Methyloferula stellata AR4: one gene and its partner. Each later gene encodes a partner of the first gene's protein in a complex. Links are inferred from orthologs where the notes say so. Each region holds a gene or a part of one and is shown in the gene's direction. Other genes may lie near its edges. The genes, in order: dapF and A3OQ_RS0108065.

The links.
Region 2: the proteins of dapF (region 1) and A3OQ_RS0108065 are in contact, whole or in part, in a solved structure (PDB 5YGU), measured with the Escherichia coli proteins. The link is inferred for Methyloferula stellata AR4 from one-to-one orthologs.

What each region holds. Positions count from the first base shown.
Region 1 is NZ_ARWA01000001.1:637,300-640,975, forward strand. Bases 359-3,295 are described here. They hold dapF (diaminopimelate epimerase), read left to right. Parts: upstream 359-1,362; coding sequence 1,363-2,229; downstream 2,230-3,295. Other genes in these bases: A3OQ_RS0103170 (GyrI-like domain-containing protein), read right to left, coding at 412-1,155; mtaB (tRNA (N(6)-L-threonylcarbamoyladenosine(37)-C(2))-methylthiotransferase MtaB), read left to right, coding at 2,226-3,295. Outside these bases: ybgC (tol-pal system-associated acyl-CoA thioesterase), read right to left, coding at 1-354; more of mtaB, read left to right, coding at 3,296-3,488; A3OQ_RS0103185 (nucleotidyltransferase family protein), read left to right, coding at 3,492-3,676. UniProt on the Escherichia coli protein: Involved in the succinylase branch of the L-lysine biosynthesis and in the biosynthesis of the pentapeptide incorporated in the peptidoglycan moiety. Catalyzes the stereoinversion of LL-2,6-diaminopimelate (L,L-DAP) to meso-diaminopimelate (meso-DAP).
Region 2 is NZ_ARWA01000001.1:1,636,252-1,643,598, reverse strand. Bases 2,595-5,495 are described here. They hold A3OQ_RS0108065 (RNA pyrophosphohydrolase), read left to right. Parts: upstream 2,595-3,743; coding sequence 3,744-4,247; downstream 4,248-5,495. Other genes in these bases: A3OQ_RS0108050 (CCE_0567 family metalloprotein), read right to left, coding at 5,415-5,495; fdxB (ferredoxin III, nif-specific), read right to left, coding at 5,040-5,363; A3OQ_RS0108060 (nitrogen fixation protein NifQ), read right to left, coding at 4,389-5,024; A3OQ_RS0108070 (divergent polysaccharide deacetylase family protein), read left to right, coding at 2,595-3,732. Outside these bases: A3OQ_RS0108085 (DUF2252 domain-containing protein), read right to left, coding at 1-652; A3OQ_RS0108080 (TOBE domain-containing protein), read left to right, coding at 1,015-1,224; A3OQ_RS0108075 (TOBE domain-containing protein), read right to left, coding at 1,351-2,154; more of A3OQ_RS0108070, read left to right, coding at 2,575-2,594; more of A3OQ_RS0108050, read right to left, coding at 5,496-5,612; A3OQ_RS0108045 (NifX-associated nitrogen fixation protein), read right to left, coding at 5,629-6,096; nitrogen fixation protein NifX, read right to left, coding at 6,105-6,506; nitrogenase iron-molybdenum cofactor biosynthesis protein NifN, read right to left, coding at 6,547-7,347. UniProt on the Escherichia coli protein: Master regulator of 5'-end-dependent mRNA decay.

The sequences.
Region 1 (3,676 bases):
CACCTTGGCAGCCAGAAGGATGTCCTCCTTGCGCAAAATCCGCTGATCCATCTTGATCGAGGCGCCGCCCAAATCCGCGATAATCGTCTCGACGATCAATTCGTCGTCCATTCGCGCCGGTTTTAGAAAATCGAGGCTCATCGCGCGGACGACGAAATAAGAGGCGACACCGGCCTCGCCTGCGAACAATACGCTTTGGTCGACGCCGCGCGCGCGCAAAAGCTCGGTCCGGCCGCGCTCCAAAAAACGCAGATAGGACGCATGATAGACGCTGCCGGAAAAATCCGTGTCCTCGTAATAGACGCGGAGCGGCAGCAACCCGGGTTTGGCGGCGGGCAAGACGGAAGAAGTCATCCCGCCTTTATGAGCATCGCCCCCTGATGCGCAAGACCCTCGCGCATCCGGCCTTGCTCACTTGATGAAGACGTAAATATCGACTTCCAGCGCCTGATCGTCGGAGTTTTTCGTTTCGGTCAGATATTCCTCGATGAAGAGGTTCTGCGCCTCGAGACCTTTTTCATCGAGATAGGCGGTGATGAGATCATAGGTCGAATCGATATCGTCATAGGCGCCGCGATGCTGGAATTTGATCGCCTTGCCCGCAGGAGAATCGCCGATCTTCACGTCGTTTGAGAGTTCGGTCTTGCCCTCGGGCTTTCCGGTTAGGGGGACCATGGCCTCATAGCTGAAGCCATTGTCGTTCGTCTCGGTGAAGACGGCGATCGCTTTGCCGCCTTGCTTCAATCCGGCCTTGGCGATTTCCGCCTCGACCGTGGCGATCGATTTCATGATCGACTTGAAGCCCGAATCCCAATCGGATTTGGCACGCAGCAAGGCGACCGGGCGCGACGGAATATCGAGCGTCTGCGTCGTGGCATCGTCGGGAATGCCAGGAACGCCGGGTGCGCCCTTGGTTTCCGTGTCGGGCGCAGGTGTCGCGGGCGCGGTAGCCGAAGGCGGCGAGGCGGGCGTCGCGGGGGCCGGGGTCGCCGGGGCTGGGGATGCGGGCGAAGCGGCCTGGGGTTCGGCTTTCGGCTCCGTCACCGGCACGGCCGTTTGCGCAAAAGCCGGTTGCGGGCTGACGCCGCAGGCGAAAAGAACCGCTCCGCAGAGGAGCGCAGCACCGAAAATATGCCTGATGCTAGCGGATTTCATGCGGCGCGCTCCCCTCTCACGTAAGGCTCAGTTTTTAGCGATTTCCCGCCAGAAGCCCCGACTTTCGTCAGTTTCGCCTGCCAAGATTGCCAAGGAATGTCACGGCACCGGTCTTGCCCGCGGTTTTGGCCGGAGGCGCCGATAAGCCATGACTATCAGCCGGTTTTTTCTTATATCATGTCCGAACCGGAGATGAACGGCCGCCCCATGAGCCCGCTTGCGAAAAAGACAGTGACGAAAATGAACGGGCTCGGCAACGAGATCCTCATTCTCGATCTGCGCGGCACCGATCTTTCGGTGACGGCTGAAGAGGTGCGTGCCATCGGCCGCGGCGAAGGTCTCAAATTCGATCAGTTGATGGTGCTTTTCGATTCCCGCGCGAAAGATACCGACGCTTTTATGAAAATCTACAATATCGACGGGTCGGAATCCGCCACATGCGGCAATGGCACACGCTGCGTCGCCTGGTGGCTGCTGCGTGGCACAAGCCGCGATCACCTCACGCTGGAGACGGCGGCTGCGCGGCTTGTCTGCCACCGCAAGGGCGAGTGGAGCTTTTCCGTCGGGATGGGACAGCCGCGCTTTGCCTGGGACGAGATTCCGCTGCGCGGCCCGGTGCCGGACACGGACCACGTTACCTTAGCGCTTTCGCCGCCCGTTGCTTTGCCGGAAGCCACGCTCGTCAGCATGGGCAATCCACATGCTGTGTTTTTCCTGAGCGGTGCCGGGACGCATGATCTCGCAACCCTCGGACCTCTGCTCGAACATCATCCGCTCTTTCCGGAGCGCGCCAATATTTCTTTCGCGCGGGTCGTGTCGCCGGACCATATCATCCTGAATGTTTGGGAACGCGGCACGGGATTGACGCAAGCCTGCGGTTCGGCCGCTTGCGCCACGCTCGTCGCGGCCGTCCGGCGCGGTCTTAGTGCGCGGGCCGCGCGCATCACCTTGCCCGGCGGCGATCTTCATATCGCCTGGCGCGAAAACGATGGCGAGGTCGAGATGACGGGCCCCGTCGCCTTCGAATATGAGAAGAGTCTCGATCCCCTGCTCTTCGCGGGTCTCGCCGCGTGAGTGTCTCCCAAACGATTGAGACAGTCACATTCGGCTGCCGCCTCAATCTCGTCGAATCCGAAGCCATGCGGCGCGAGGCCATCGCGCAGGGCCGCAGCAATCTCGTCATCGTCAATACGTGCGCGGTGACGGCCGAAGCCGTCCGCCAGGCAGGGCAGACGATCCGGCGCTTGAAGCGGGAACACCCGGGCAAGGAAATCATTGTGACAGGCTGCGCCGCGCAGACCGATCCGCAGCGCTTCGCCGCCATGCCGGAAGTTTCCCAAGTGCTCGGCAATGCCGGCAAAGCCGCGTCTGAGACTTGGCGAAGCGAGTCAAAGAGCCATGCGGTTCAAGACATCATGGCACGCTCACCAGACCCCTTGCCGCTCGTCGAAGGCGTCGAAGACCATACGCGCGCCTTTCTCGGCGTGCAGACAGGATGCGATCACCGCTGCACTTTCTGCATCATTCCCTATGGACGCGGACCGTCGCGCTCAGTCCCGCAAGATGAGATCGTCGCAGCGGCGCAGCGGCTCGCTGCGCAGGGCTTCCGCGAAATCGTTTTGACCGGCGTCGATCTCACCTCCTATGGCGACGATCTCGCGGGCCGCCCGCGACTCGGACAACTCGTCAAAACCATCCTCGCCGCCGTGCCGGATCTGCCGCGCCTGCGGCTCTCATCGGTCGATTGTATCGAGATCGACGGTGACCTCTTCGATGCCATCGCGCATGAACCCCGGCTTATGCCGCATCTGCATCTTTCGCTGCAAGCCGGCCACGACCTTACCTTGAAGCGCATGGGCCGGCGGCATTCGCGTAGAGCGGCTATCGAACTCTGCGCGAATCTCAAACGCCTTCGGCCCGATACGACCTTCGGTGCCGATCTCATCGCGGGCTTTCCCGGCGAGACGGACGAGATGTTTCAAGCGACTCTCGATCTGATCGAAGAGTGCGATCTGACTTATCTTCATGTCTTTCCGTTTTCGGCACGGCCCGGCACGCCCGCCGCGAAAATGCCGGCGCTTCCGGGCGCCGTCGTGAAAGAACGCGCGAGGCTTTTACGCGATGCAGGCGATGCAGCCTTGGCTGCGCATCTCGTCCAACATGTCGGGCGGCGCTTGAGCATCCTCACCGAACGCGGCGGTACCGGCCGGGCGCAAGATTTTTCGTTGGTTCAGGTGGGCGATGTGCCTGCGGGGCTCTTGATCGAAAGAGAAATTGTGGCAAGTGACGGAAAAATGCTCGTCGCAGCTAAAGACTTTTATGCTAACTTCTGACCTATGAAACCTTCGATCGCCCTCAATGCACACCGCGAAGACATTCGCAGGATTGTCGCTGCCAACCGCGGGCTGAATCCACGCGTATTTGGTTCGGTCTTACATCAAGAAGATAATGAAAATAGCGACCTCGATTTGCTGATCGACGCGGCGGATGGATTAAGCTTGTTCGATATGGCGACGATTGC
Region 2 (7,347 bases), 1.0 Mb from region 1 along the record:
AATTATCGTCCTCTTCCTGCGTCCCGCGCACCTTGGCAACAATGTTCGACAAGTGCTTACGCAAGACGCGGTCCTTGATATGTTCGATCTCGTCTTCGAGCAAAATCTGGCTATGCCAGATTTCAAGCGGTGACAGAGCCGCGAGCTTGATCATATGCCGCCGGTAGGATTCGACCGCCGCGGCCGCGAGCGCATGCGCGGTTTTCTTCGAGGCACGCGACGCGAGCGCAGCGACGGCGGCGCTGGCTGCCAGCCGCTTCAGATCGACAGTGAAATCGACGCCCGGCAAGGTCTCGTCAAAATCGTTGATGTCGAAGAGGATGTTTTCTTCTGGCGTGACGAAGGCGCCGAAATTCATGACATGGCAATCGCCGCATGCCTGGACGGGAATGCCGACCTTCGGCTCCTGTGCGAGATCGACGGCCATGACCGCCGCCGCGCCGCGCAGAAAGGCGAAAGGGTTTTCCATCATCCGGGCATAGCGGACGGGCAAAAGTTTAGCGACGCGGAAAGGATCGCTTTCGGCAAGGATCGCAACCGGATCGCGTTCGGCATTGCTCTGAAGGTCGGCGAGCGATTCGCGCGGCGTTTCATGGCGCAGCGTCTTGCCCTTCTTGAAGCGTTCAGCGCGCGACAGCAATTCCTCGGTCATGAACACCTCCTGTACATTAGCTGCACACCGGAAAATCAAAGCATAACATCAAACTCAAAAATTCCGGCGGCGGAAAGGCACAAGCAGACGGCATCGGCCTCGCCAGCTGGAGCACCGCTTTGGTCTTAAAGCATCCGAACGGCACAATTTTTATAGATTTCATCTATGTCTCGATCCCCGGATGCATCGCATGGAATTATTCCAGAAAGCGCAGAGTTCTTTTTCGCGATCGGCGTCTTCGGCAGCGATGAAATAACCGTGCAAGCAAATGGAACGAGAACTTGGTTTCGGCGCCGGTCACGCTATATTTGAAGCGACATAGCTTTTAACTGTGTCGGCCATTTAGAAATCAGGAGAAAAACGTGAAAATTTCGGGACGAAATTTTATTGCTGGCAAAATCGTCGACGTTCACAAAGGCGCCACAACCGCGCATGTGTCGATCGAAGTCGCACCGGGCATCACCATCCTGGCTTCCATCACCAACGAGTCAGTCGACGAGCTCAAGCTCGAAAAAGGCAAGCCCGCGCACGCACTGATCAAATCCTCCGACGTCATGATCGCCATCGACTAGAGCATGATCCCAAAAAGTTGGAGACTTTTTGGACAAGATCATGCGTCAAAAAAGATTGGAACGTGACAAATGATTCAACTTGGAGCGATCACGTTCCACTAGCGAAAGCCTGCCGCCAGGAGAGCTTCAATCCGCGGCAAGGACGACATGCGAGGTCTTGAAAACCGCAAAGACCTCGGCCCCTTCCTTGGCCCCCACTTCATCCGCGCCCGCCTGGGTGATGACGGCGTCGATGGTCTTGCCGTGACCGATATCGAGTGTGATCTCGGAGTCGACGCCGCCATCAATGCGTTCGACAACCTTGCCTTTGATTCTATTGCGCGCGGAAATGCGCAGGGCCTGAGGGCCACTCGCCAGCATCACCGACGTGCTGTTCACCATGGCCATGACGTTGCTGCCGAGTTTCAGATCGAGCTCCACCAGACTGCGATTGGTCACAAGCGCGAAGATGAAAACGCCGGGCGAGACCTCGAGCTTGATCTCGACGTTCACGGGCGCCGGCTTGATCTCGACGATCTTGCAATGCAGCGCGTTACGGGCCGAGACACGCAATGCGACGCCCCAAAAGAGCATATCTTCCGCATGTTCGAGTCCCTCTTCCGCGATCGACGTCGAAATGCGCCCGAGCTTTTCTTCGAGCTTCCGGAAAGCCGCGATCAGCCGCAACCCTTCCTCGGTAATCTGGGCGCCGCCGCCGCTCGATCCGCCGGTCTTGGTCAGAAAGGCCGGGCGCGGGAGAAGATTATTGATCGCATTCACCGAGTCCCAGGCCGTTTTATAGCTGAAGCCGGCCGCTTCGGCGGCCTTGGTTATGCTGCCATGTTTCGCCACCGCCTCGAGCAGCGCTATGCGCTCACGCCCGACCAGGAGACGGCCATCAGACCTCAAGGCCAATAATGTATCGATTTTACCTTGAGCCTTGCGCGCCATCGTGATCCTGCGGTTGCTGTAATGCTTTGAATTTGAATTCAGTTATCGGGTCCTGCCGATAAGCTGGCCCCTGAAGGGATGTCCGCGTCGAACCTGTCGCAAACGCGACCGGCCCTCACGCAGATTGGGTGTCCAGCGCGAAACGGAAGAGTCTCTATATATCGAATTGCTGTTTCCCGGAAATGAGGGCGGGTCCAAGGCATGTCCGCGCGGCGTCGGAGCCGCCGCTATGGGGCTCGACGGGCGAGTCCGCGGCGTGTCATTGTCGCCCTGCTGCTTCGGGGTGAGTCGGCCCCCGAGGACCCGGCACCGATCTAACGGCGAATACGGATCGAACTTATGGTGGATAGCGACTTCGATAAGCCTTTAGGCCTCGACCGCGCGCCATTTTCGAGACGGCGACGGAGCCCGCCTTACCGGATGATCGCCTTTGCCGGCCTCGGACTGATCGCCGCCGGGCTTTTCGCCTTCATCAGTTTGACCGGCGATCCGATGGGCGGCGAGCCTTATGCCATAGCCGCCATCCACGAGGATATACAAGCCGCGCCGGCAGCTAAGCCGGCCAGCAGCCAGCCCGCAAGTCAAACGCCGCCGGATCCAGCCGCGACTGGCGGCACCCTCAAGGGGGTGACAAGCGCCGAGGATCTCGAACAGCAAAGCGGCGTCAAAGTCATGCGCGGCGGCGCGAGCGCACCTGGCGCGCTCATCATCACCGTGCCGCAGGATTTAGGCATCAGGCTTGCCCCTGCCCCCGACCCGCGTCTCGTCGAAAAGACGCACTTTGGTCCCATTCCCAGGATCGGCAGCGACGGCTCCCGTCCGGCCGAGGTTTATGCAAGGCCGCTGGTCACCTCTTCGAGCCTGAAGGCGGGCGCGCCCCGCATCGCGCTTCTCATCGGCGGGATGGGCCTCGACACATCCGCGACCGAGACGGCGATTGACTCTCTGCCAGGCGCCGTGACGCTCGGATTTGCGCCCTATGGCCGCGATCTCGAACGCGAGGCCGCCAGGGCACGCGAGCATGGCCATGAAATCGTCCTCCAGCTTCCGATGGAGCCTTTCGATTATCCGCAAAACAATCCGGGCCCGCATACGCTCCTGACCTCCGCAAGTGCGGCGGAAAACACCGAACACCTGCATTGGCTGATGAGCCGCTTCACTGGCTATGCCGGCGTTGCCAACTTCCTCGGCGCCAAATTCACCTCGGACGACCAGGCCTTGACTCCGGTCCTGCGCGAGATCGGCGGCCGCGGGCTTTATTATGCCGACGACGGCACCTCGGCCCAAAGCCTCGTGCCCGGGCTCGCACCGGGATTGGATCTCTCCGCCGGCAAAACCGATGTGATCTTGGAAGGAGGCGCGAAACCGGGCACCCTGGAGGCTGCTCTGGTCAAGCTTGAGACCCGGGCGCGCGATAAGGGTATTGCGGTTGGCGTCGCGAGCGGGCTACCTTTGTCCAACATCGATCGGATCGCCCGCTTTGCTCAGTCTCTCGAGGCAAAGGGCATTGCCCTTGTACCGCTGAGCGCCATACTCGGCAAAGACGGAGCGAGGCCGGTCGTCACACGCGAACCGTGAGCTCTGACAGAATGGACTTTGGAAATTACCGTCCCTGCGTCGGTATCATGCTTCTCAATCGCAATGGTCTCGTCTTTATCGGGCGGCGGCGGAACAAAAGACTGCAGGGGCATATCGCGACTGACCATGAATGGCAGATGCCGCAAGGCGGAATCGATGCCGGCGAAAACCCCTATGACGCCGCACTGCGCGAATTGCTCGAAGAAACCAATGTCTCCTCGGCAAGCTTCCTTGCCGAAGCGCAGGATTGGCTGACTTACGATCTGCCGGTGGAATTCGCCAAGAAATCCTGGAAGGGACGCTACCAGGGCCAAAGGCAAAAATGGTTCGCGCTTCGCTTCGAAGGCGACGACAGCGAGATCAACATCCATACGCCGGCCGGCGGCCAGAAACCGGAATTCGACGCCTGGCGCTGGGAGCCCATGCAGCATCTTTCCGAGCTCATCATTCCGTTCAAAAGGCCGGTCTACGAAAAGGTCGTCGAGAGTTTCCGCCATTTGTCGGAAAAGGTGTGAGCGGTTCTTCAGCGCGTCATGCGCGGTGCCCGGATCGAGTCCCGGCATGAGCCGGAAAAGCGCACGGTGACGCGCACAATGTAAGACGGATCTTGCGGAATTATTGGCTCATGCCGTCAAGGCGAAAACGCAACGCAGCCCTTAATGCCTGTCGGCCGCATTGGCTTCGTTGAAAGCGCGGTTGTTGCGCGCCAGCACGGTCTCGCCCGACTCGTCGCCATAGCAAATATGGAATTCCGAGCAGGAATCGCAGGTCGGCGACGGGCACATGCTGAAGCCTTCCGCCTCGCACAGCGAGCGGTACAAGAAGCGCTTCCAGCGCATGTTGCGTGTATTCTTCGTGGCGAGCGGGGCAAAATGCCGAAGCAGGAGTTTCGTCAGGTCCGGCCGTTCCGCGAGCCCTAGATCTTCCCAAAGGTGATTAGGCTCCATGCCGCGTCTGGCGACGACATAGGCGAGCCATTCGCTCACTTGCCGCGGGCCGGAACAGTTTTGCAATAAGATCTGCCGGACCATGACTTCTTCTTCGTCCTCTTCAGCCTGCGGCTCGTGGGAGGGATCAAGAAAAAGGTCCATATGAACGAATTGAGCCGCCGCACATAGGCGGTCGCGATCGAGGCCAAGACGGCGCTCGACAGGCTCGCCGAGGCGCTTCGCCTCGGCGACCGCATGAAGCAGCAGACGTCCGATGATATGGCGATCAAAGCTTTCATCCACGGCGGCGCCAGCGTGTAGCGCACCATCGGCGCCGCGCAAGAGATGAGCTTCGGTCGGCATAGCTGTCGCCATGTCTCAGAGCGCGCCTTCGAGCTCGTTGATCGGCGTATGCGTCTGGCAATCAGTCGGGCAGACGCGCGCACAAGCGCCGCAGCCGATGCAGGCACCAATGTCGTTCATCGCCATGACCTTCTTTTCGAAGTCGTCATCGTCCTCGTTGTCGAGAGGCACGATCTCCCCGTCTTCGGTGAGGCCTTTCAACGTCATGACTTCACGGCCGCAGACCTTGTAGCAGCGGCCGCAGCCGATGCAGGTATCCGGATCAATTGAAGTCAGGAACTCCGGGGTCCACATGCGGCCGTCGCGTGTGGGCTTCGACTTTTCCGTGATTTCCGCCATTTTCGATTCTCCATTGGCCGATCCTCGTCGATCGGCGCAAATGCGTCAGTCTCAACCCATCGCGCTCAATTGGGCCCTCTTGCTTTCAAGAGTCTCGAAAGCCGTGTGAGCGCGTTGGGCAACATCCAAAATCTGCTGCCAATTGATCGGCAATTCCTCGGAGAGGTCGTGCAAATCCATCTTGGCCTGCATAGCCTGCGCGGAGAGTTTCTTGATCTCCGCTTTCAATTTGTCCGCGTCTTCGCTCATGCTCCTCCCCGTCGTGTCAATATTTGGCAACTTCGGGATATTTGTTGATCATCTCGACGCCAGCGGCAACGGCTTTCGTGCCTTCTTCCGCGAGCTTGTCGAGGCTGTCGTAACCATAGCGATGCACGTCGCGGAGCATCTTGTTCACGACGATCAGGCGGCCGGCCATGAGGACCAGACGGCCGAAGCCTTCGTGCGACATCTTCATCATCGGAGACACCATGCAGCCCGTCTCCTTTTCGATCGAAAGGCCGACCGCATTGTAGAAGAGCTCCAAGCGCCAAAGGGTTTCCGGATCGGGATCGCCGATCATCGGGATTTCTTTGCGGCGCTTCTTATCGACGATGTAGGGATCGATCAGGTCGAGATCGGTCTTGCTGTCCCACGCACCGTGCATATCCTGGGCGCGCCATTGCTTAATCAGTTCCTTCACGAAAGGCACATCGACGGCTGCCGGTTTAATCGCTTCTGCCACATCAGACATGGTTCACCTCAATCTTCGAAATCGAATTCTTTTGCTTCGCCGGCTTTTTGCATCGCTTTGCGCAGCCAGGGCGGCGGCGCGGGCGCCTTCAGCACATCTTGCAACTTGACGAGAAGCTCGGCAATCGGCTCCGGCTCCTTCACCTTCATCGGAAAGATGTTATTCGCGACGACGCGGGCCGCGCCCGAACCGCCGATCGCGGCGACATAGAGAATCGCGCAATCCTTCACGGCGTTGATCTTTGGCTCGAGCTTGTCCTCGTTGCCGTCTTCCTGGAGATCGCCGTTGAATTCGATCGTCTCCAGAAATTGATAGCCGTCGGGCTGCACGTCATACAGCATCAGGTTTTTCGCCCAGCCGAAATGCGCGTCCACTCTTTCGAGATCCTGGGTGGCAAATGCTACTTTCATGCAGCCTCCGTTTTTATCTGTTGTGCAGGCATCATTTGCCTCAATGAGTGGTGTGCGGCGTCGCCTGATGGTCACCGTGGGCGTCGCCATGCTGGGCGCCGACCAGTTCAGGATACCACGTGTCCGGCTTAATCGCATGGCCGGTCGAAAACAGCATATTCGCGATATCGAAGATCAGATCGCGAGCGCCGCGATAGCCGACCGCCGTGATATGTCCAGCACCCAGCCGATCGAAGATCGGCAAGCCCATCCTGAACAGCGGGATTCCCGTGCGCTCTGAGGCTTGGCGGCCATGCGCATGGGTGATCATGAGATCGCAGCCCGGCGCCAAGCGTTCAAGGTCTTCAAGATCGCCGATTAGCACGGTCTCGCACTGGACCTTTTCGAGGATCGGCGAATTATTGGTCGAGACCGCCGCAGTGATATGGCAGCCCATTTCGACGAGGAAGCTCGAGAGGTCGTAGAAGAAGTCGGGCTCGAGCCCCATGGCGATCTTCTTGCCGCCGGTGTGGAAATGCCCGTCGAGCATCGCATCGACCAATTGGCTGCGCTGGCGCTTGATCCGCGTCGGCACCGGCTTGCCGCTGATCTCCATCAGATGCGCAATGAAGGCATCGGTAGGTAGAAGGCCGATCATCCGTTCGAAGAGCTTGTAAGGGATGCCGGCCTTTTTCTGCAGAGTGTCCGCCGCCAGCTTCATATGCGAGCCGAGCGCGATGCAATGGGAGGCATTGCCGAGATCGGCGATTTCCTCGAGCGAAATCCCACCGAGCGAGGTCGGCGTGAAATCGTCCGGGATATGGCCGTCGAGCGAGGCGGCAAGATCGGGCAGAAACAAAGG